One region of the uncultured Tyzzerella sp. genome, then DNA from elsewhere that is predicted to be linked to it. Evidence: a T-box and tRNA genes for the amino acid it is inferred to sense, from the RefSeq annotation. Region 1 holds a T-box; the other holds one or more tRNA genes.

What was found. The T-box of region 1 lies ahead of R5Z65_RS06005 (valine--tRNA ligase). A T-box ahead of a tRNA ligase gene usually reads a tRNA of that ligase, here a tRNA-Val.
Region 2: it encodes a tRNA-Val, which carries the amino acid that the T-box ahead of R5Z65_RS06005 (valine--tRNA ligase) is inferred to sense. The anticodon was not compared.

The regions. Positions count from the first base shown of each region.
Region 1 covers NZ_CAUWHO010000029.1:3,971-14,251, reverse strand. The annotation lists gene R5Z65_RS06010 (nitrite/sulfite reductase) at 1-1,296, opposite strand, end outside; T-box leader at 1,467-1,692, shown strand; gene R5Z65_RS06005 (valine--tRNA ligase) at 2,012-4,648, shown strand; gene R5Z65_RS06000 (dihydrofolate reductase family protein) at 4,675-5,211, shown strand; gene R5Z65_RS05995 (alanine/glycine:cation symporter family protein) at 5,491-6,900, shown strand; gene pdxT (pyridoxal 5'-phosphate synthase glutaminase subunit PdxT) at 6,976-7,554, opposite strand; gene pdxS (pyridoxal 5'-phosphate synthase lyase subunit PdxS) at 7,554-8,426, opposite strand; gene R5Z65_RS05980 (4Fe-4S binding protein) at 9,151-9,321, opposite strand; gene R5Z65_RS05975 (TldD/PmbA family protein) at 9,688-10,281, shown strand, end outside.
Region 2 covers NZ_CAUWHO010000014.1:2,348-12,628, reverse strand. The annotation lists gene R5Z65_RS03505 (oleate hydratase) at 1-776, opposite strand, end outside; gene folD (bifunctional methylenetetrahydrofolate dehydrogenase/methenyltetrahydrofolate cyclohydrolase FolD) at 1,045-1,899, shown strand; gene rimO (30S ribosomal protein S12 methylthiotransferase RimO) at 1,901-3,256, shown strand; gene pgsA (CDP-diacylglycerol--glycerol-3-phosphate 3-phosphatidyltransferase) at 3,275-3,832, shown strand; gene R5Z65_RS03485 (competence/damage-inducible protein A) at 3,889-5,112, shown strand; gene recA (recombinase RecA) at 5,132-6,349, shown strand; gene typA (translational GTPase TypA) at 6,464-8,293, opposite strand; tRNA gene R5Z65_RS03470 (tRNA-Met) at 8,418-8,491, opposite strand; tRNA gene R5Z65_RS03465 (tRNA-Val) at 8,505-8,577, opposite strand; tRNA gene R5Z65_RS03460 (tRNA-Met) at 8,583-8,656, opposite strand; tRNA gene R5Z65_RS03455 (tRNA-Val) at 8,671-8,743, opposite strand; tRNA gene R5Z65_RS03450 (tRNA-Val) at 8,757-8,829, opposite strand; gene R5Z65_RS03445 (autorepressor SdpR family transcription factor) at 8,997-9,251, shown strand; gene R5Z65_RS03440 (SdpI family protein) at 9,268-9,837, shown strand; gene R5Z65_RS03435 (glycoside hydrolase family 125 protein) at 9,965-10,281, opposite strand, start outside.

The DNA of each region.
Region 1 (10,281 bases):
TTGGTGTCTTCCACAAGAGTTAGGGCAACCAGATATGTGTATTTTAGGCAATAAATCTTTATTTAGGTTATTTTCTTTAAAATGACATATTATATTATTTAATAGTCCCTGGCTTTCTGCTAATCCTATTTGACAAACAGGAACACCTATACAGCTTAAACTTTGCGATAACTTGGTTGTTTGGTTAAAATCTTTACATATATCTAAAATCTCCCTAGCTTCATTGCTATTAAGATTATTTATATAAAAACTTTCTTCCATACTAGCTATCAATTTAATATAGTCTTTACTGTTAGCATTTTTAATAAAATTAATAATTTTATTAAAATCTTGAGATGATATAATCCCCCCAATAGGTTTTATAATAACTGTATACCTACCTTTTTGCTTTTGAGGTATAATGTTATTACTCTCTTCTATCTCCCCTTCACTAGCATCTGGTATAGTTATATCTTTAGGCTCTTCTACACATAAATCTTTTTGTTTAGATTTTTCTATATAACTATTGTATAAATCTAAAAATCCTTCATCACCTTTTTCTTTTAGTATATACCTTATCCTAGCTTTATTTCTATTTTCATAGTTTCCATTTTCTTTAAAAAGTTCTACCAAAGCATCTACATAGTATAAAATTTCTTTAGGCTCTACTAAGTATGGTAACTCAAGCCCAACATTTGGGTTTTTACCAAGTCCACCTGCTACAAACACCTTAAAATATTTTCTATTATCTTTTAAAATAGCTAAAAACCCTAAATCTGTTAAAGTAGCATTAGATAAATTGCTTTTACCGTTAGAAAAACCTACTTTAATTTTTCTAGGCAAATTGTAGGTATCCATTCTTTTTAAAAAATAATTTGTTACATAGTTTGCATAAGGTGTAACATCAAAGGCTTCATCTTTTTCTACATTAGACAGTGGAGATGATGTTACATTTCTTGGAAAATTTCCTCCAGAACCATATCCTATCAAGTCATTTTCTACACACTCTTTAAAAATATTTAAAACAGTTTCTAAAGATAGTTTATGAAGTTGTATAGCTTGTCTTGTTGTAGGGTGTATTTTACTAATATTATACTTTTCAATAAATCCTTGTAAAAGATTAATAGATTTATCTGTAAAAACTCCTGAAGGTATTTTTATACGAATCATAAAAGTTTCTCCACCACGCTCGGCGTATATACCAAACTTGCCAGATGCTTTTTTAAAATCGTGCATTGTTATCTCTTTCTTTAAAAATTTTTCACCTTGCTCTCTTAAGATATCAATTTGTTCATACAAGAAATTTTTTAATTCCATAATAACAACCTCCTTTTAATATTTTTTAATTATAGCACTATCCATTTAAAAGTCAAGTTACAGTAAGGATTGCCAAAATATTATAAATTATTAATATTTTTAAATCAAAATTTTTAATAATTTATAAAAATATATTGACAAATTTATATAATATATATAAAATCATATTATTAAATGCTATGAAAAAGAGGAGTAAATATTAACAGGCAAAAGAGAGAGCTACTCATAGGCTGTAAGGTAGCTTTGCATATGTAATATTGAAGGTAGCTTTGGAGCAGATAGGCCTAAAAGTTTAAATACCTAGTAAGTCTATACGGGTAGCTTTCGTTAAAGGCTTTGAGTGCTTGCAATTTTTTGCTTGAAATAAGGTGGTACCACGATGCTTTCGTCCTTTGTAGACGATGGCTTTTTTTGTTTTTATAAATATTTTTTAAGTAGGTGATATTATTAAAATATTTGCTTTAATTTTTATACTGTTAGGCGTAGTAATATTATTAAAATATTTATTAAAAAATAATAAATCTAATAAAATAGACACATCTTTATTAGAAAATATAGAAGATACAGAAAATATACAAGATGATAAAAATATTAAACCAGAAAATAATGATATTTTAGAAGTATTTTCTAATAAAGGGAGTATTTTTTTAATGATAGGTTTATTTTTAATTTTTATAGCAATTATAATATATATATCTTTAGGAGGTTTTATTAAATGAAAAAAGAGCTAGAAAAAAATTATGACCCTTCCATTGAGGAAAGGATTTACAAAAATTGGTTAGAAAAAAAATATTTTCACGCAAAGGTAGACAAAAATAAAAAACCTTATACAATAGTTATTCCACCTCCAAATATTACAGGGCATCTCCATATGGGACACGCTCTTGACAATACTTTACAAGATATACTTATAAGATGGAAAAGAATGCAAGGATATTCTGCTCTATGGCTACCTGGCACAGACCACGCTAGTATATCAACAGAAGTAAAAATAATAGATAAGCTAGCTAAAGAGGGCATAACAAAAGAAGACTTAGGTAGAGAAAAGTTTTTAGAAAGAGCTTGGGAATGGAAAGAAGAATACGGTGGAACAATAGTTAATCAGCTTAAAAAACTTGGTAACTCTTGCGACTGGGATAGAGAAAGATTTACTATGGACGAAGGCTTGTCAAAAGCTGTGGAAGAAGTGTTTATCCGTTTATATGAAAAAGGATATATCTATAAAGGCGAAAAACTTATAAACTGGTGTCCTAATTGTGAAACAACTATATCTGATGCAGAAGTAGACCACGAAGATAAAAATGGATTTTTTTGGCATATTAAATACCCTATTAAAGATACAGATAAGTTTTTACAATTTGCAACAACTCGTCCAGAAACTATGCTAGGAGATACGGCAATAGCAGTAAACCCTAACGATGATAGATATAAAGACTTTATAGGCAAAACTTGTATAATTCCATTTGTTAATAGAGAAATCCCTATTATAGCCGATGACTATGTAGATATGGAATTTGGTACAGGGGTTGTTAAAATAACACCTGCCCACGACCCTAACGACTTTGAGGTAGGACAACGCCATAATTTACCTAAAATAAACATTTTAAACGATGATGGTACTATAAATGAAAACGGTGCACAATTTAAAGGCTTATACAGATACGATGCAAGAAAAGAAATTATAAAAGAGCTTGACAAACTTGGACTTTTTGTAAAAGAAGAACCTATATCCCACGCCGTTGGGGTGCACGAACGTTGTTCTCACGTTGTAGAGCCTCTTATTAAAAGCCAATGGTTTGTAAAAATGGAGGAGCTTGCAAAACCTGCATTAGAAGCATACTATAACAAAGAGCTTCGCTTTATACCAGATAGATTTGGTAAAATATATACTCATTGGCTAGAAAATATAAAAGACTGGTGTATATCTCGTCAGCTTTGGTGGGGACATAGAATACCTGCTTATTACTGCGAAAAATGTGGACATATAGAAGTTGCTAAAGAAATGCCAAAGGCTTGCTCTAAATGTAACCATACAGTTTTAGTACAAGATGAAGACACCCTAGACACTTGGTTTAGCTCTGCCTTATGGCCATTTTCTACTCTTGGTTGGCCAGAAAAAACAGAAGATTTAGAATATTTCTATCCTACAAACGTTCTTGTTACTGGATATGATATTATTTTCTTCTGGGTTGTTCGTATGGTATTTTCTGGTATTGAGCAAATGGGAGAATTGCCATTTAAAGATGTTTTAATCCACGGTCTTGTTAGAGATTCTGAGGGTAGAAAAATGAGCAAATCTTTAGGTAATGGTATAGACCCTCTAGAAGTTATAGAAAAATATGGTGCAGATGCATTAAGACTTATGCTTACATCAGGTAACTCTGCTGGTAACGACTTGAGATTTTATTGGGAAAAAATAGAAGCTAATAGAAATTTCTTAAATAAAATATGGAATGCTACTCGTTTTATATTAATGAACATAGATGAAGAAGACTTATCTAATGTTTCTTTAGATAGCCTTACAGATGCAGATAAATGGATTTTATCTAAATGTAACACCCTTGCTAAAGAAGTAACTCAAAATTTAGAAAGCTACGACTTAGGTGTTGCTTTATCTAAAATATACGATTTTATATGGGACGAATATTGCGACTGGTATATAGAAATGGTTAAGCCTCGTCTTTACGATAAAGAAGACAAAACAAGACAAGCTGCTTTATATACTTTAAAAACTGTTCTTATAAACTCTTTAAAAATGTTACACCCATTTGCACCTTTTGTAACAGAAGAAATATTTACATCTATACAAGATGAAGAAGAAACTATTATGCTATCTAAATGGCCAGTATTTGAAGAAAGTTTAAATTTTGCAAATGAAGAAGAAAAAGTAGAGCTTATAAAAACTGCTGTAAAAGGTATAAGAAATATACGTTCAGAAATGAATGTACCTAATAGCAAAAAAGCTCAAATTATTATATCTTCTAACAACGATTTGGTTAATACTACATTTAGTACAAGCTCCGTATTTTTTAAAACATTAGCTTTTGCTAGTGATATAACAATAGAACAACATAAAAATGCTCCAGAAGGTGCTGTATCTGTTGTTATACCAAATGGGGTTATATATATGCCTTTTGATGAGCTTGTAGATATAGAAAAAGAACTAGATAGGCTTAAAAAAGAAGAGGAAAAACTTATAAAAGAAGTAGAACGTGTTGAGAAAAAACTATCTAATGAAGGTTTTGTTGCCAAAGCACCAGAAAAAGTTATAACAGAAGAAAAAGAAAAAATGGCAAAATACAAAGATATGTTAAGCAAAGTAAGAGAACAAATAAATACTTTAAAAAAATAATATAATTTTTTTGAAAGGTTATATAAATGAGAAAAACTATTTTATTTATTGCAATGAGTCTTGATGGGTATATTTCAAATGAGTATGGTAAAGTGGATTGGATAAATGGACAAAATCAAAATGTTGAAAACATTGATACCTATTCAACATTTATAAAAGATATTGATACTGTGATTATGGGGTGGAATACTTATAATCAAATTGTAACAGAGCTATCTCCAGAAAAATGGGTTTATCCCAATTTGATAAGCTATGTTATAACACATAGAGAATTATCCTCAACAAATAATATAATTTTTACAAAGTCAAATCCATCTGTTATTATAGAAAATTTAAAGAAAAAGCAAGGAAAAAATATTTGGATTTGTGGTGGGGCAAACATAGTGCAACAATTAATGCAAAACGATTTAATTGATGAATATCATATTTCTGTTATTCCAACAATTTTAGGTAGTGGAACACGTCTTTTTGAAAAAAATTTAAGTGAAATAAAATTAGAATTAACTAATACACAATCTTACAATGGAATAGTAGAATTAATTTATAAACATAGAAGTTTTTAAAATAGCAAAAATAAATAAACACTTTAAATTATAACATATTAATTTTAAATTAATATGTTATAATCTTTACAAATATATTTATATTTATTAATTAATATTTACCAATTTTACAACTATCAAATTTTTATAAATATTAATTATAATGTATTAAAAATCACCATATTTATTTATTATTCTGTAATAATTAGATAAAATATAGTTTTTTAATCATATATAAGTGCAATTTTATTAATTTTATGATATAATATTTCTATTATAAATAAAAGGAGATGATAATAAATGACTGATTTTATGGAAAAATTTGCCAACTCATTAGGAACTATGGGTGACTTTTTATACACTTGGATATTAGTAGCCCTTCTTATCATTACAGGGTTATATTTTACCTTTAGGACTAAATTTGTACAAATAAGATTAATCCCTGAAGCGTTAAAAGTTATTGTAGAAAAAAAGCCTGGTTCTGGTGTATCTTCATTCCAAGCTTTAATGATTTCCACAGCTTCTCGTGTTGGTACTGGTAACATTGTAGGTGTTGCTCTTGCCATAGGTACTGGTGGTCCTGGTGCAGTTTTTTGGATGTGGCTTCTTGCAATTATAGGTGGTGCATCTGCTTTTATAGAAAGTACTTTAGCTCAAATATATAAAACAAAAGATGGCGATGGCTTTAGAGGTGGCCCTGCATATTATATACAGACAGCCTTAAAAAGCAGACCTCTTGGTGTTATTTTTAGTATATTTTTAATAGCTTGCTTTGCTTTTGGCTTTAATGCGCTACAAGCATTTAATATAGGCGATTCTTTAAAATATTACTTCCCTGATTATTCTAATAGTATAATCCCAACTATTCTTGGTCTTACTTTAGCAGTATTAACTGGTATAACTATATATGGTGGTGTTAAAAGAATAGGTTTTATAACATCTTTTATAGTACCTATTATGGCCTTAATATACATATGCTTAGGACTGTTTATAACAATAAAAAATATTAACCTTTTACCTAGCGTTTTTAAAAATATTTTTGTAGAAGCATTTAATTTTGATGCTATATTTGGTGGAGGTATTGGTGCTTTTACTAGCTCTTGTGTTATGCAAGGTATAAAAAGAGGTCTTTTCTCTAATGAGGCTGGTATGGGGTCTGCTCCTAATGTTGCTGCAACGGCAGATGTATCTCACCCAGTAAAACAAGGCCTTGTACAAATGTTTTCTGTATTTATAGATACAATCTTTATCTGCTCTACAACTGCTATGATTTTATTATGTTCTGGTGTATCAGAGGGAACAGGTATACAATATGTTCAAAATGCAGTAAGAGCAAACTTTGGAGAGTTTGGTATACATTTTATATCAATAGCTATCTTTTTATTTGCATTTAGCTCACTAATAGGTAACTATTGTTATGCAGAAGCTAATATAAAATTCATTAAAGATAATAAAACTGTGCTAAACATATTTAGAGTATGCTGTATGATTATGATTTTCTTTGGTACTCAAATGAGCTTAGACGCTGCTTGGAACTTAGCAGATTTACTTATGGGCTTTATGGCAATATTAAATATTATAGCAATACTATTTTTAGGTAATATATCTATAAAATGTCTTAAAAATTATACAGACCAGAAAAAACAAGGTAAAGAACCTGTTTTTAAAGCTAAAGACATTGGTTTAGATAATACAGAATATTGGAAATAAATATATTTTTATAAAAATTAAGTACACCATAGAAATTATATAAAATAATAATTATGGTGTACTTTTTTATTTATATCATATAGCTTTAATATTATTTTTAACCATATCAATAAAATAGCTATGCACATCATAGCAATCTGTAAGCTCTGGATGAAAAGCTGTTGCAAGTTGGTTGTTTTGTCTAACTGCAACTATTTTATTATCTACAACAGATAATATATCAACTCCATTGCCTACTTTTTCTACATAAGGTGCTCTAATAAAAGTCATAGGTATTTCTTTGTTGTTAAACTTTGAAATAGTATTAAAACTACCTAACTGTCTTCCATAGGCATTTCTTTTAGCTACAATATCAAGTGTAGCCAAATGCTTCCTATGGTCGTTATCTATTTCTTTTGCAAGTAATAAAAGCCCAGCACAAGTGCCAAAAACAGGAACATTGTTTTTTATTTTATCTACAAGAGTATTAAATATATCAAGTTCTTTTAACAGTTTACCCATAGTAGTGCTTTCGCCTCCAGGTAACACTATACCATCAAAATTTTGCTCTATGTCCTTTTTTTGCCTAACCTCAAATGTTTCTGCACCTAAAGAATTTAATATTCTAATATGCTCTATAAAAGCACCTTGCAAGCATAAAACAGCTATTTTCATTATTTGCCTCTTTCTGCCATTAAAAGCTCTATTTCAGATTCATTTATGCCAACCATAGCTTCTCCTAAATCTTCTGAAAGCTCTGCTATAAGCTTGTAGTCTTGATAGTTTGTAACAGCTTTTACAATAGATGCCGCTCTTTTAGCAGGGTCTCCAGACTTAAATATACCAGAGCCTACAAAAACACCCTCTGCACCTAAATTCATCATTAAAGCTGCGTCTGCTGGTGTTGCAATACCACCTGCTGCAAAATTTACAACTGGTAGTTTACCGTTTTCGTATACAGATAATAATAATTCGTATGGTACGCCTAATCTTTTAGCATTATCAAAAAGTTCATCTTCTCTTAATGCTTGTATACGTCTAATTTCAGAATTTATCATTCTCATATGTCTAACGGCTTGTACAATATCTCCAGTGCCTGGCTCTCCTTTTGTTCTTATCATAGATGCACCTTCTGCTATTCTTCTAAGAGCCTCTCCTAAGTCTTTAGCACCACATACAAAAGGTACTTTATATTTAGTTTTATCTATATGATAACAGTCATCTGCTGGTGTTAAAACTTCACTTTCATCTATATAATCTATCTCTATTGCTTCTAATAAAGATGCCTCTACAAAATGTCCTATCCTAACTTTTGCCATAACCGGTATAGTAACAGCTTGTTGTATCTCTTTTATCATTTTAGGGTCGCTCATTCTAGCTACACCACCACAAGCTCTTATATCTGCAGGTATTTTTTCAAGAGCCATAACAGCACAAGCACCTGCCTCCTCTGCTATTTTTGCTTGTTCAGGAGTAGTTACGTCCATTATAACGCCACCTTTTAACATTTGAGCAAGCTCACAGTTTAGTTTATATCTACTATTCATATACATTCCCCTTTTTTTAAAATTTATTTATAATATTATAAACTTAATTATGTTTATTTTCAATATATTTGTAAAAAAATATACAATAAAAGATACATAATTATAATAATAATTCTATAATTACTATTATAATATTTTAATATTTTAATATATAGGAATACTTAATTATAACAAGTCAATTTTTTTAATACCTTGTATTCAAAAACAGATATTCCTATATATTTTTATTCTTAAAAATTAATACAAAAACCCGTATATAATTTTTACTTTAAAAATATTAGTCATATCTTAATTGCATTTAGTCAATTTTTTGAATACTCTCTATTCAAAAACAGATATTCCTATATATTTTTATTCTTAAAAATTAATACAAAAACCCGTATATAATTTTTACTTTAAAAATATTAGTCATATCTTAATTGCATTTAGTCAATTTTTTGAATACTCTCTATTCAAAAACAGATACTCCTATATATTTTTATTCTTAAAAATTAATACAAACAACCGTATATAATTTTTACTTTAAAAATATTAGTCATATCTTAATTGAGTATATCAATTTTTTGAATACTCTCTATTCAAAAACAGATATTCCTATATATTTTTATTCTTAAAAATTAATACAAGCAACCGTATATAATTTTTACTTTAAAAATATTAGTCATATCTTAATTATAATAAACAAAAAAGCTATGGTAAAATCCATAGCCTTTTATAGTTAGCATTAAGCTGGGTTTGGTGAATCTACAGGACAAACACTTGAGCAAGTACCACAGTCTATGCAAATGTCTGGGTCGATTACATATTTAGTATCCCCTTCAGAAATTGCGTTAACAGGGCATTCTGCTGCACAAGCACCACAGCTAATACAATCATCATTAATAAAATATGCCATAATTAAAACCTCCTAAATTTTATTTAAAAATTTTAAATAATTAATGCTACGTTTTTATAGCAAAATAATAAATTAAAGCTAAAACGTATAAAATGCCAAATTTATACGTGTAAAATCACAAATTTACATAAGATTCTACCCTTACATTTTATAACAAATATTATATTTTATCAAGTATATTTTTAATATAATTTTTTATTATTTTTATAGGACGTATTAGTAATAATAATAAGTTAAAAATAAAAAATTTAAAATATGGTATTAATATATTATATTTTTATTTTTTGCCATATATTACATAATTTAATTGATATACACTTTCTTCTGATGTATAATTAATACATAGAAATATTTAGGAGGTGCATTATGTTAGATAAAAATCTTGCAAACGAAATTTTAACAGAAGCTACATCAAAAGGAGCAGACTTTGCAGAAATTTTTATAGAAAATAAAGATAGTTCTAGTATATCTCTTATAAATGGAAAAGTTAATAGCTCCTTATCTGGATTAGACTTTGGTATTGGACTTAGAGTTTTTTATAATGGTAAAACTGTATATGCCTACACTAATGATTTAAATAGAGAAAACTTATTAAAAATGGCCAAAGAAGTTGCTAAAGCTACAAAAGGAAATAAACAAATAAATATTTTAGATTTTGATAAAAAAGACTACAAAAAAATAGGAATACATAAAGCTAAAATTTTACCTACAACTATACAAAAAACTAAAATAGTTGATATGTTAAAGGAAGCTAGTGATAGTGCTTTTAACTATGATAGCCTTATAACAGAAACTATATCTTCATATATACATTCTATACAAGATGTATGTATTATAAATACAAAAGGTACTTTTGCAGAAGATAGACGTGTAAGAACAAGATTTTCTATAAGCTCTGTTGCATCTAACGAAACAGAAAAACAAACAGGTACTATTAGTCCTGGTGCTTTAATGGGCTTT
Region 2 (10,281 bases), on a different contig from region 1:
TTTAAAGGAAGTATTACAGATTCATATTGGTTAAATCTAGTTCTAGTAACACCCTCTAATGTTTCTATCCTTGAAAATTCAAATATCATTCTTTCCATATATCTTTTAAATTCAAATAAACTAGACCATTTTTGAAAAGCAAATGTAGTTTGCCACATATACCAAAAGTTTGTTTCAAAAAAGTGAGGGGTATCTTTAAACCAATCTTCTATTGTAAGGTTATCTAAACTTTTTTCTGGTGTTTTCATAAGTTTTGCAAGAGCTAATCTATCACTATTGTTAAAGCCCATAGATTTTACATTTAATATATGCCCATCTTTATCGACAAGTCTTGCTTGAGCACAAGTTGGGTGGTGCTTATCAAAGTTTAAAATTTCTTCTGTAACACTAATGCCTTCTTGTTCTAATGAAGGAATAGTAGAAAATAGTTCCCAAAAGTTTTCGTATGTTTCTTCATTTAACATTCTACCACCACGACATAAAAATCCATTTTCTATATTTCCACTACCATCATTACTTCCACCTAGTATATGAAGTCCCTCTAATATATGAATATTTTTACCTGCCATTTTACAATCTCTTATAAGATAAGCAGCACCAGCTAAAGAGCCTATACCACCACCTACAAAATAAACTTCTCTATCTGTATTTAAAGGTAGATTTAATGTTTTGGTAGATTTATTTTTATCATAAGCTTTTTTAGCAATAGCACCTGTTATAACAGCCATACCAGTAAAACCTATTAATTTTGCTATTTGATTTTTATTTAATTTCATATATAAAACCTCTTTTCTATAATTTATTATTAAATTTTTTAAGATATATAAATATTGGCTAAGTTTAGTTTATACCTTTTAATATATTTTGTATTTATACAGTTATTTATACCTGTAAAAAATTTATACATATTAAAAAAGTGTCTAAATTCTTGTAAAAAATGTAATTTTAATTACTAGGAAAATGCTTTTATTTTATTTGACAAAGAATATTATTAATTATATAATAAATTAGGCTATTAAAAATAAAAAACTAGAAAGGCATAATATGAGTAATATAATAAATGGTACAGAAATAGCTAAAATTATTAAAGATGAAATAAAAAAAGATATAGAAAATTTACAAGGTAAAAAGCCTTGCCTTGCTGTTATTATATTGGGTAATGATGATGCAAGCCATATATATGTAAACAATAAAAATAAAGCTTGTGATTATGTAGGGATAAAAACAGATACATATTTTTTAGATGATAGTATATCAGAAGTTGAGCTTTTAAGTTTAATAGAAGAGCTAAACGACGATACTAGTGTAAATGGCATATTGGTACAATTACCTTTACCAAAGCATATAAATGAAAAAAATATACTTTTTAAAATAAACCCTTTAAAAGATGTAGACGGATTTCACCCTTATAACATAGGCTTGTTATCTACTAATAGTGCTACTTTAAAATCTTGTACACCTTCTGGTTGTATGGAGATTTTAAAAAGGTATAATGTAGAAATAAAAGGTAAAAATGCTCTTGTTATAGGTAGAAGTAATATTGTAGGTAAGCCTATATCTATGATGCTTTTAAATGAAGATGCAACGGTTACAACAGCACATACAAAAACTAAAGATTTAGAATATTTGACAAAACAAGCAGATATTATTATTGTTGCTATTGGCGTTGCTAATTTTTTAAAGCCACATATGGTAAAAGAGGGTGTTATCCTTATAGATGTTGGTATAAATAGGTTTGATGGCAAACTATGTGGAGATATAGATTTTAGTTGTAGCAATAAAGCTAGCCTTATTACGCCAGTACCTGGTGGTGTTGGGCCTATGACTATTACTATGCTTATGAAAAATTGCTTAATAGCATATAAAATACAAAATAATATAAATATAGAGGAGAATTAAATTGGATAATAAAGTTAAAATAGCTTTTGTATCTTTAGGGTGCGATAAAAACCTTATGGATAGTGAAATAATGCTTGGACTTATAAAAGAAGAAGGATATATTATAACAGAACAAGAAGAACAAGCTAATATAATAATAATAAATAGTTGTGGATTTAAAATAGACGCAAGCGAAGAAGGTATAGAAAATATATTAAGAGTGGCAGATTATAAACAAACAGGTAATTGTCAAGGTATAATAGTTACAGGGTGTATGGCTCAAAGATATAAAGAAGAAATATTTGATTCTTTACCAGAGGTAGATGCAGTAGTAGGTACTGGAGATTTTGAAAACATAGGTAATGTTATAAAAGAAATATTACAAGGGCATAAAAAAGTACAGCTTATAACAGATAATAATAAGGCTTTAGATGAAAAAAATTCTCTTAAAAGAGTAGTTACTACAACAGGTGGATTTGCTTATCTTAAAATAGCAGAGGGTTGTGATAAAAGATGTACATATTGTACTATACCATCTATAAGAGGAAAATTTAGAAGCCGTACCATAGAAAGTCTTATAGAAGAAGCTAAACTTTTAGCTAGCCAAGATGTTAAAGAAATTATACTTGTTGCACAAGATTCATCTCTATATGGTACAGATATATATGGTGAGAAAAAACTACCAGAGCTTTTAAGAAGATTATCAGAAATAGATGACATTAAATGGTTAAGAATTTTATATTGTTATCCAGAGCATATAGATGATGAGCTTATAGAAGAAATGGCAACTAATGATAAAGTATGTAAATATATAGATATGCCTATACAACACGCAGATGATAAAATATTAAAGCTTATGGGAAGAAGAAGTACAAGAGAAAAATTAGAAAATACTATATCAAAATTAAGAGAAAAAATGCCAGATATATGTATAAGAACTACATTTATAGTAGGCTTTCCAAATGAAACAGAAGAGGCATTTAAAAATCTTTATGAATTTACAGAAAAAATGAAATTTGATAGGCTTGGTATATTTACATATTCTAGAGAAGAAGGCACACCAGCTTACAATATGGATAATCAAATAGATGAAGATGTTAAAGAAGAAAGAAAAGAAAAACTTATGTTATTACAAAAAGACATTTCTTCTAGTATATGTAGGAAATTTATTGGTAGAACATTAGAAGTTATTGTAGAGGGTAAAATAGAGGGTGAAGACAATGTTTATTGTAGCAGAAGTTATAGAGATTGCTATGAGATAGACGGTTTTGTATTTTTTAAAGCACCAGAAGATATGGAGCTTATAGCAGGAGATTTTTATAATATAAAAATTACAGATGCCTATGAATACGACCTTATAGGAGAGATACAAATATAAAACTAGGGGGGTAATAATATGAACTTACCTAACAAACTTACTATTTTTAGAATAATATTAATACCATTTTTATTAATATTTATATTATTCGATTTTATACCACTAGACATACAAATAAGACGTTATATAGCTACAACAATATTTATAGTGGCATCGGTAACAGATGCTTTAGATGGATACATAGCAAGAAAATATAATCTTATAACAAATTTTGGTAAGTTTATGGACCCTCTTGCAGATAAATTATTAGTTACATCTACTATGATAGCTTTAATATCTATGGAAGATGCCATAGTACCATTAAAAGCTTGGGTTGTTATATTAATAATAGCTAGAGAGTTTTTTATGACAGGCTTTAGGACTATTGCTATGGAAAAAAATGTAGTTATAGCTGCTGGTAATTCTGGTAAACTAAAAACTATTTTTCAAATGATTATGATAATATTTTTACTATTAAATATTAACAATATCATATTTATATATATAAGCCATATTTTAATAGTTTTATCTGTAATTTTAACAATATATTCATTAATGGAATATTTTATAAAAAATAAAAATGTTTTAAAAGATTAATACTTATTTTTTAGGTTAAAATATATTTATAGTTAATATTAAAAAGAGGTGGTCTTATGAAAGCAGAAATTTTTTCTGTAGGAACGGAAATTTTATTAGGTGAAATATTAGATACAAATGCTAAATATATAGCAAGTGAGCTTGCTAATATGGGTATAGATGTTTTTTATAAAACGTCTATTGGAGATAATGAAAAAAGATTGTTAGATGCTATTGATATTGCTTATAAAAGGGCAGATATAATAATATCTACTGGTGGACTTGGCCCTACAGATGATGATTTGACAAAAGAAACTTTTGCAAAATACTTTAATAAAAAGCTAGTTACTCATAAAGAAAGCTTGGAAAATTTAAAATCATATTTTGTAGATGAAGATATGCCTTTATCAAATTTAAAACAAGCCGATTTACCAGAAAATGCAATAGTTTTAGTAAACGAAAATGGTACAGCATCTGGCTGTATTATAGAAGAAAAGAATAAAATAGCAGTTATTTTACCAGGACCACCAAAAGAATGTATACCTATGTTTAATAAACAGGTAAAGCCTATATTAGAAAAATATACAGATAAAGTGTTAGTATCTAAAAATCTTAATTTATGTGGTATAGGGGAGAGTAACGCATCTGAGATAATAAGAGATTTAATGCTTTCTTCTAAAAATCCTACCATAGCACCATATGCAGGTAATAATGAAATGAGATTTAGAATAACGGCAAGTGGGAAAACAAAAGAAGAAGCTCAAAATATTTTAAAGCCTACAGTTGATAAATTATATAGTATTTTTAATGAGTATATATATGGAGAAGATGATGATACATTACAAGAGGTTGTAGTAAATAAGCTTATAGAAAATAATATTACAATATCTACTGCCGAATCTTGTACAGGAGGTCTTTTAGCATCTAGCATAGTAAATGTAGCATCGGCATCTAAAGTGTTTTTAAATGGTGTTATATCATATTCTAATGAAAGCAAAGTATATGAGCTTAACGTGTGTAAAGAAGACTTAGAAAAATACGGTGCTGTTAGTGAGCAGGTGGCTATACAAATGGCAGAGGGTATTAGAAAAAAATCTAACACAACAATAGGTATATCTACAACAGGTATAGCAGGCCCAACAGGTGGAACAGATAAAAAACCAGTAGGACTTGTATATATAGCTATATCTATTGAAGGTAGAGATACTTTTTGTAAAAAGCTTATGTTAAAAGGTGATAGACAAAAAATAAGAGATAAAACAGTTCATATTTGTTTTAGTAATTTATTAAAATTAATATAAATATTAAAGGAGATTAAAAATGGCTGATAAAAAATCTAAAGATAGCGTTATGGATAATATAGCTAAAGGTAGAGAAACAGCACTTAAAAATGCCTTGGCTCAAATAGAAAAGCAATTTGGCAAAGGTGCTGTTATGAAGCTTGGAGAAACTAACAACAAAACAGTAGAAGTTATACCAACAGGGTCTTTAAGCTTAGATGTTGCCCTTGGTGCAGGTGGTGTGCCAAAAGGTAGAATTATAGAAATATTTGGGCCAGAATCTAGTGGGAAAACTACTGTTGCATTACATATGGTAGCAGAGGTGCAAAAAGCTGGTGGTATAGCAGGCTTTGTAGATGCAGAGCACGCATTGGACCCAGTTTATGCACAAAAAATAGGAGTTAATATAGACGAGCTTTATATATCACAACCAGATGATGGGGAGCAAGCTCTTGATATTACAGAAACTATGGTTCGTTCTGGTGCAATAGATATTATTATAGTAGACTCTGTTGCAGCTTTAGTGCCAAAATCAGAAATAGATGGAGTAATGGGAGATTCTCATATGGGTGTTCAAGCTAGGTTAATGAGCCAAGCACTTAGAAAACTTACAGCTATTACTGCTAAAAGTAAATGTATAGTAATATTTATAAACCAACTTAGAGAAAAAATAGGTATATCTTATGGTAGTCCAGAAACTACAACAGGTGGACGTGCATTAAAATTTTATGCAAGTGTTAGAATAGATATAAGAAAAGGTGAGCCTATTAAAAATGGCACAGATTTAATAGGTGCTAGGACAAAGGCAAAAATTGCTAAAAATAAGATAGCACCTCCTTTTAAAACAGCAGAATTTGATATTATTTATGGAGAGGGTATATCTCATATAGGAGATGTTTTAGACCTTGGTGCAGACCTTGGCATTGTTACAAAAGGTGGAGCTTGGTATTCTTATGAGGAAACAAGGTTAGGACAAGGTAGAGAAAATGCTAAAAAGTTTCTTTTAGAAAATCCACATTTATTAAGAACAATAGAAAATGCAGTTAGAAAGCATTATGAAATGCCAGAATTAGATGAAATAAAAGAAAGTATAGCAAATACAGAGGCAAAGCCTATAAATGATGAAGAAGTAGAAATGGCTATGGAAGATACAGAGTTTAAAGCAGATTTTAATGAAGAAGATGCCTTAGATTTTGAACTTTTAGATGAAAATTTAGAAGAAGATTTTCAGGATAATAATTTAGAAGAAGATTTTTAATTTAAAATATTAAAGTTATATTTTAATTTTAATAATAAATAATGCTATAGACTTTGTCTATAGCATTATTTATATAAAATTCTATATTTTTAATAAAACTTATAAAATTTATTATTAATTTTTATTTGCTTTTTTTCTAAGGTTAGAATCTAATATTTTTTTTCTTATTCTAAGATTTTCTGGTGTAACTTCTACAAGCTCATCATCTGTAATAAATTCTATACATTTTTCTAAGCTCATATTTATAGGAGGTGTTAATTTTAAAGCATCATCTGCACCAGAAGAACGTGTGTTAGTAAGTTGTTTCTTTTTACAAACATTTACCTCCATATCGCCACTTCTAGCATTTCTACCAACAACCATACCAGAATATACTTTTGTAGCAGGGCCTATAAATAAATCTCCACGTTCTTGAGCATTATAAAGACCATAAGTAACTGCCTCTCCAGATTCGAAGGCTACTAAAGAACCTTGAGGACGGCTTACTATTTCTCCTTTATATGGCTCGTAGTCATTAAATATTGTGTTTATTATACCATTACCTTTAGTATCTGTTAAAAACTCACTTCTATAGCCTATAAGACCTCTAGCTGGGATATTAAATTCTATTCTAGTATACCCACCTTTAGATGGAACCATATTTGTCATTTCACCTTTTCTTGCACCAAGCTTTTCTATAACATTTCCTACAAATTCTTCTGGTACATCTATTGTAGCTATTTCCATAGGTTCATAGCGTTTTCCGTCTATTTCTTTAAATAAAACTTCTGGACGAGATACTTGAAATTCGTATCCCTCTCTACGCATAGTTTCTATTAATATAGACAAATGGAGTTCTCCACGTCCACTTACTTTAAATGAATCGGCGCTTTCTGTATCTTCTACCCTAAGGCTTACATCTGTGTTTAACTCTTTTTGTAATCTATCCCTTAAATGCCTACTTGTAACAAATTTCCCTTCCATACCAGCAAATGGACTATCATTTACAGAAAAAGTCATAGCTATTGTAGGTTCTGATATTTTATTAACTTCTATAGGTTGTGGATTTTCTACACAAGCAATAGTATCTCCTATTTGTATATCTGGTATACCACTAACTGCTACAATAGAGCCTACTGTAGAGGATTTTACTTCTACTCTTTCAAGGCCTTCGTACTCGTAAAGTTTATTTATTTTTACTTTATAATTTTTTTCTGGGTCATTAAAGTTTACAACACAAGCATCTTGGTTTACTTTTATAGTACCATTTTCTACTTTACCAATGCCTATTCTACCTACGTATTCGTTATAGTCAATAGTAGTAACAAGCATTTGCACACCTGCCTCCATATCTCCTTGTGGAGCTGGTATATAGTCTATTATTGTATCAAAAAGGCATTTCATATCTTCTGCTTCCATAGCTTTGTCTGCTTCCATAGCTGCTTTACCAGCTTTTGCAGATGCAAATACAAAAGGTGCATCAAGTTGTTCGTCTGTTGCATCAAGCTCTATAAAAAGCTCTAATATTTCATCTATAACTTCATCTGGCCTTGCCTCTGGCTTATCTATTTTATTTACACAAACAACAACTGGTAATTTTAAAGATAGAGCATTTTTTAATACAAATTTTGTTTGTGGCATAGCACCTTCATAAGCATCTACTACTAGCACAACGCCATCTACCATTTTTAAAACACGTTCAACTTCTCCACCAAAGTCTGCGTGTCCTGGTGTGTCTACAATATTTATCTTTTTATCTTCGTAATATACTGATGTGTTTTTAGAAAGTATAGTAATACCTCTTTCTCTTTCTATATCTCCAGAGTCCATTACTCTCTCTCTAATTACTTGGTTAGACCTAAAAGTACCACTTTGTTTTAAAAGCTCATCAACAAGTGTAGTTTTACCGTGGTCTACGTGAGCTATAATAGCTATATTTCTTACATCTTCTCGTTTGTTCACAATTTTTTCCTACTCTCTAATAAATTTATTCAAATTATTTTAACATAAAAGGTTTATATTTTCAAGATAACTACTAAAAAATATTGATTATCACATAAAAAAAGCTAGGTATACCTAGCCTAAAAGATAGCGGAAGAGGGATTTGAACCCACGACACCACGGGTATGAACCGTGTGCTCTAGCCAACTGAGCTATTCCGCCGTATTTAATAAAATGGGAACAACAGGGCTCGAACCTGTGACCCCTTGCTTGTAAGGCAAGTGCTCTCCCAGCTGAGCTATGCTCCCACAGATAGCGGAAGAGGGATTTGAACCCCCGACACCACGGGTATGAACCGTGTGCTCTAGCCAACTGAGCTATTCCGCCATATTTAGTAAAAGTGGGAACAACAGGGCTCGAACCTGTGACCCCCTGCTTGTAAGGCAGGTGCTCTCCCAGCTGAGCTATGCTCCCACAGTATCGTTAATGGGAACAACAGGGCTCGAACCTGTGACCCCTTGCTTGTAAGGCAAGTGCTCTCCCAGCTGAGCTATGCTCCCACATCTAACGACAAAATATATTATAACAACATATTAATATAATGTCAAGTATTTTATAAAAATATTTTAATATTTATAAAATTATTGACATTAGTAAAAATAGATGTTATTATATATTTAGCTAATTAGTTAAATATATAATAACAAGGTGGTGGATATGATTAAATATGAGTAAAATTTTTAAAGCACTTAGCGATGAAACTAGGAGAGAGATTTTAAAGCTATTAAGAGAAAAAGACCTTACAGCTGGAGAAATATCTGAAAATTTTAATATGTCTAAGCCTTCTATATCTAAACATCTTGATGTATTAAAAGAGGCAGGTCTTATATCTTATGAAAAAAAGGGACAGTTTATTATTTATTCTCTTAATACTTCTGTTTTACAAGAAGTATTAGGTAGATTTTTAGATTTTTTTAATTAGAAAGGAGATTTTTATTATGGATAAAACTAAAAATACTATTTGGATATTTACATTTATTATTTTAATTTCTAGTTTTGCAATAGATAATACAATAATAAAATTATCTTGTATAATTGGTTCTGTTGTTGTGATAGTAGGTATTATTTATAAAAACGCAACAGAAATTACTAATCTATCTAAAGATAATATAAAAATAAAAACTTTAAGAAATGTTGTTATAATGACTTTATTGTTTTTATTTTTGATAATTTTTACTATTTGTTTTACAGAAATTTCAAATAAGCTATCTGAAAATATAGTTTTAACAATAATAACTATTTTTTTTATATATTTTGGTAATATATCCCCTAAAATACCTTGTAACAGATATGTAGGCTTTAGGTTACCTTGGACTGTTAATGATGAAGAAACTTGGAGATATGCACATAGACTTTTAGGATATTTATCTTTTCCTGCAGCTATTATTATGTTTTTAACTGGGTTTTATTACAATTTAAAGGTTGGTATATTTTTAGGAGTTTTTATAATAGTTGTTATTCCTGGTATACTATCTTATAGATTTTACAAAAATTTATATAAAGTTTAAAATATAAGTCATATCTTAATTGTATTTAATAAAAATAGGGTATAGATAAATAGCTTGTCTATACCCTGTTTTTATTTATTATTTAAGTTATAAATTAATTTTTATATTAAAAAGGTAAATATTTTTATTATTTTCTTTTTACTGTATATCCACAATAATCTAAAACTAGCTCACAAAACATAGCATTAGCCCAAGAGAACCATTCTCTAGTAAATTCTTCTGGATTATTTACATTAAAGCCTTCGTGCATTAAGTTTGTATTGCCATCAGTAGCTTTCATTAAATCGATAATTTGTTTTTTATATTCTTTATCACTACTTGTTAAACCTTGCATAGCTAAAGAGATATGCCAAATGTAGTTTATAGGAGTGTGAGGGCTACCAATACCTTTAGCTTTTTCTCCTTCATAATAGTAAGGGTTACCATTACCTAAGATAAAATCTC